Regions from separate parts of the Kitasatospora sp. NBC_01300 genome, predicted to be linked through region 1. Evidence: riboswitches for the same ligand, from Rfam matches in the RefSeq annotation. Region 1 holds a riboswitch; the other holds the start of a gene.

The links. A riboswitch is a leader RNA that binds a small molecule or an ion and turns the genes downstream of it on or off. The one in region 1 is predicted to bind magnesium.
Region 2: another riboswitch for magnesium. It lies ahead of OG556_RS04935 (NRAMP family divalent metal transporter); the one in region 1 lies ahead of OG556_RS25990 (NRAMP family divalent metal transporter).

What each region holds. Positions count from the first base shown of each region.
Region 1 covers NZ_CP108408.1:5,910,791-5,913,249, reverse strand. Annotated here, with positions in the region: gene OG556_RS25995 (YhgE/Pip domain-containing protein) at 1-400, opposite strand, end outside; M-box (ykoK) riboswitch at 613-790, shown strand; gene OG556_RS25990 (NRAMP family divalent metal transporter) at 1,119-2,459, shown strand, end outside.
Region 2 covers NZ_CP108408.1:1,147,956-1,150,414, reverse strand. Annotated here, with positions in the region: gene OG556_RS04940 (ABC transporter ATP-binding protein) at 1-528, opposite strand, end outside; M-box (ykoK) riboswitch at 696-872, shown strand; gene OG556_RS04935 (NRAMP family divalent metal transporter) at 1,233-2,459, shown strand, end outside.

The DNA of each region.
Region 1 (2,459 bases):
GGCCGGTGGTCAGTGCCGCCACGTCGGCGGTGAACGCCTGCGGGACGAGCAGCGCGCCGTAGACCTTCCCGGTGGAGAGCTGCTCCATCGCCTCGGCCTGGTCGACCTGGCGCCAGTCGACGGTGCTGCCGGGCGTCCCGGCGACGATCTCCCGGCTGAGCCGCGCGCCCAGGGTCTCCGTCCGGCCCGGCGGCGGCGGGCCCTGATCCGCGTTCACCAGGGCGATCGGGAGCCGGTGCAGGTGCCCGTTCGGGTTGAGGATGCCGCCCATGTAGAGCAGCGAGAGCACCACGGCCAGCAGGCCGCACAGGATGCTCGGAACGAGCCACAGCTTCGCGTGGCGGGCGAGCACGAGGGCCCGCGCCTGCCGGGGACCGTCCTGGGAGCCTGCGGACGCCATGCCACCCCTTGGATTCGGGCGCAACCTGGTGCTGCTGCCGATGCGGTGGGAAGTCGTTCCGTGGCGGCCCGGCGGCAAAACCCCACGTCACCCGATCCGCCCCGCCGTACCCCGGCTCGCCTCGGCCGGGACGGCCGGAGACAGAAGGTAAAGGTTCTACCAAGTACGCAAGTATCGGCCTCCGCGCGGTCTATGCTTCTGGAGGTTTGAAGAAGGCACCTCGTTCGGTGAGGCTTCTTCACGGACACAGGCCACTGATCCGACGACGTCGAGAGACGCCCAGGGTTAGGACAGATCTTCCCGACCTAAGGGTTGATCCGAAGTGGCTTCCGGCCCGACCGGGCTGGACACGCCGTGGAGTGCCAAAGCTCTGACGAGTTGGGGTGAGCCGGCAGTCGCTTCGCGCGCCGGCGAACTCCTTGCCGCGTCGATCACACGCACCACGGGGTGCGTCGACCGGGAGGAGGCGAGAGACATGGATTGCAGTAGTCCGGGCCACAGTTGCCCCTACCCCCGCTTGTCCTCGCACACTCCCGGCACGCGGTAACGACCCTCCCTGCGAACATCTCTGACGGTTCATCACCTCAACCACCCGGCTTCGCCGTGCCCGAACGGGCCCGCACCACCGGGTGGCGATGCGCCGCGCCCGTCCGCAGGGGGATCGCCGCCGTGCGCCCCCGATCGCCCCGCCTGCCCCGGGGCCCACGGGAGGATCGTCATGACCACCAACGCCACGCTCAACTCCAAGGTCCCCGCCCCGCGTTCAGCGGTACTGGACGACGCCCACGTCGGCGACATCAAGGGTGCGCTCGGCACCATCCGGCTCGACGACACCACACCACGCCACGGCCTGTCCGCAAGACTCAAGACCCTGCTCGCCATCGTGGGCCCCGGCCTGATCGTGATGGTCGGCGACAACGACGCGGGCGCCTTCTCCACCTACGGACAGGCCGGGCAGAACTACGGCACCCAGCTGCTGTGGACGCTGCTGATGCTCGTCCCGGTGCTGTACGTGAACCAGGAGATGGTGCTGCGCCTGGGCGCCGTCACCGGCGTCGGCCACGCCCGGCTGATCCTGGAGCGCTTCGGCAAGTTCTGGGGCGCGTTCAGCGTCATCGACCTGTTCCTGCTGAACGCGCTGACGCTGGTCACCGAGTTCATCGGCGTCACCCTGGCCGCCGGGTACCTCGGGCTGCCGAAGGTCGCCTCGGTGGTGCTGGCCGCGGTGATCATCATCGCCTCGGCGTTCACCGGCTCGTTCCAGCGCTTCGAGCGCGTCGCGGTCACGCTGTGCGTGGGCTCGCTGCTGCTGGTGCCGATCTACTTCATGGTCCACCCCAAGACCTCGCAGATGGCGCACGACTTCGTGGTGCCCAGCATGCCGGGCGGCTCGGGCCAGCTGGCGGCCGTGATGCTGGTGATCGTCTCCATCGTGGGCACCACGGTGGCCCCGTGGCAGCTGTTCTTCCAGCAGTCGTACGTCATCGACAAGCGGATCACGCCGCGTTTCATGAAGTACGAGAAGGTCGACCTGTGGATCGGGATCGCCATCGTCATCATCGGCGCCGCCGCGATGATGGGCTTCACCGCCGCGGCCTTCGCCGGCACCGACGGCTTCGGCCAGTTCTCCGACGCGGGCGCCGTCGCCAAGGGGATCGAGGACAAGGCCGGACACGTGGTGGGCGTGCTGTTCGCCATCGCGCTGCTGGACGCCTCGATCATCGGCGCCTTCGCGGTGTCGCTGTCCACCGCCTACGCCATCGGCGACGTGTTCGGCATCAAGCACTCGCTGCACCGGGGCGTCAAGGGCGCCAAGGGCTTCTACGCGATCTACGCGGGCCTGGTGGTCGCGGCGGCCGCGATCACGCTGCTGTCCACCGACTACACCCAGGGCCTGATGACGCAGTTCGTCCAGGTGCTGGCCGGTGTGCTGCTGCCCTCGGCGACGGTGTTCCTGCTGCTGCTCTGCAACGACAAGGCCGTCCTCGGACCCTGGATCAACGGGCCCAAGACCAACGCCTTCACCTCCGCCGTGGTCGGGGTCCTGGTGATGCTGTCG
Region 2 (2,459 bases), 4.8 Mb from region 1:
GGCGAGAACGAGGCGGCGCTCGCCGATCAGCGCGCGGGCGATGGCGACGCGCTGCTGCTGGCCGCCGGACATGTCGTCGGGGAAGCGGTCGGCGAGTTCCCCGATGCCGAGTTCCTCCAGGGCGGCGAGCGCCTCGCGGCGGGCGGTGCGTCCGGAGACTCCGTCGAGTTCGCGGGGCAGCGAGATGTTCTCGGCGGCGGTGAGGGCGGGGATCAGGTTGTAGTCCTGGAAGACGTACCCGATGGAGCGCCGCCGGAGGTCGGCGAGCCGGCCGCGGCTGAGGCCGCCGAGGGCCACGCCCTCGACCAGGATCTCGCCCTCGCTGGGCGCGTCGAGTCCGCCGGCCAGGGTCAGCAGGGTGGACTTCCCGGAGCCGGACGGGCCCATGACGGCGACGAACTCGCCGGGGTGGACGGCCAGTTCGACGCCGCGCAGGGCGTGTACCTCGGCGGCGCCCCGCCCGTGCACCCGGGTGACGTTGGCCAGGTGCAGGACGGGTGCGGATCGGGTCGGATCGCTGTGGGACACACTTCCCCCTCGTGAGCTGTTGAGCTGCATATGTCGGTGAACTATATATGCCGGACGGGGGTGCACGTCGAGGGGTGGGTTTGGTCAAGCTTCTACAAAGCTGTCGAAGCTCGGTCGAAACGCCGCTATCCGGGTGAAGGGGAGGGTCTATGCTTGACGAGGTTTGAAAGGCACCTCGTTCGGTGAGGCGTCTTCACGGACACAGGCCACTGACCCGACGACGTCGAGAGACGCCCAGGTTCAGGACAGGTCTTCCCGAGTTAAGGGTTGACCCCAAGTGGCTTCCGGCCGACCAGGCTGGACACGCCGTGGAGTGCCAAAGCTCTGACGAGTTGGGGTGTGCCGGTCCTGTGGGGTCGGTCCGCTCCTTGCCGTGTCGCGATGCGGTGCACAGACGGTGCACCCCCGACCGGGAGGAGGCGAGAGACATGGACTGCGATAGTCCGGGCCATAGTCGCCCCTACCCCCGCATGCTCTCGATCACCTCTGGCACGCGGTAACAACCTTCCCTGCGCGCGTTCACCTGACGCTGCGTCATGCGCTCAACCGCGCCCCGACGCACGACGTCTGACGCTCCGTCATGCCCTCACGGCCGCCGCCGCTCAGCGCCGCCGTGCGGTCCGGCGGCGTGCGCTCTCGCAGGGAGGATCGCTGCTGCGTGCCCCCTGTCGCCCCCTCAAGGAAGGGGGCAGGGAGGCCCTGCCATGACCAACGTGATGCTGGACCCGAAGGTCCCCACCACCACCCGCACCGCCGTGCTCGACGACGCCCACGTCGGCGACATCAAGGGTGCGCTCGGCACCATCCGGCTCGACGACACCACTCCGCGCCACGGTCTGTCCGCGCGGCTCAAGACCCTGCTCGCCATCGTGGGCCCCGGCCTGATCGTGATGGTCGGCGACAACGACGCGGGCGCCTTCTCCACCTACGGTCAGGCCGGGCAGAACTACGGCACCCAGCTGCTGTGGACGCTGCTGATGCTCGTCCCGGTGCTGTACGTGAACCAGGAGATGGTGCTGCGCCTGGGCGCCGTCACCGGTGTCGGCCACGCCCGGCTGATCCTGGAGCGCTTCGGCAAGTTCTGGGGCGCGTTCAGCGTCATCGACCTGTTCCTGCTGAACGCGCTGACGCTGGTCACCGAGTTCATCGGCGTCACCCTGGCCGCCGGGTACCTCGGGCTGCCGAAGGTCGCCTCGGTGGTGCTGGCCGCGGTGATCATCATCGCCTCGGCGTTCACCGGCTCGTTCCAGCGCTTCGAGCGCGTCGCGGTCACGCTGTGCGTGGGCTCGCTGCTGCTGGTGCCGATCTACTTCATGGTCCACCCCAAGACCTCGCAGATGGCGCACGACTTCGTGGTGCCCAGCATGCCGGGCGGCTCGGGCCAGCTGGCGGCCGTGATGCTGGTGATCGTCTCCATCGTGGGCACCACGGTGGCCCCGTGGCAGCTGTTCTTCCAGCAGTCGTACGTCATCGACAAGCGGATCACGCCGCGTTTCATGAAGTACGAGAAGGTCGACCTGTGGATCGGGATCGCCATCGTCATCATCGGCGCCGCCGCGATGATGGGCTTCACCGCCGCGGCGTTCGCCGGCACCGACGGCTTCGGCCAGTTCTCCGACGCGGGCGCCGTCGCCAAGGGCCTTGAGGACAAGGCCGGACACGTGGTGGGCGTGCTGTTCGCCATCGCGCTGCTGGACGCCTCGATCATCGGTGCCTTCGCGGTGTCGCTGTCCACCGCCTACGCCATCGGCGACGTGTTCGGCATCAAGCACTCGCTGCACCGGGGCGTCAAGGGCGCCAAGGGCTTCTACGCGATCTACGCGGGCCTGGTGGTCGCGGCGGCCGCGATCACGCTGCTGTCCACCGACTACACCCAGGGCCTGATGACGCAGTTCGTCCAGGTGCTGGCGGGTGTGCTGCTGCCCTCGGCG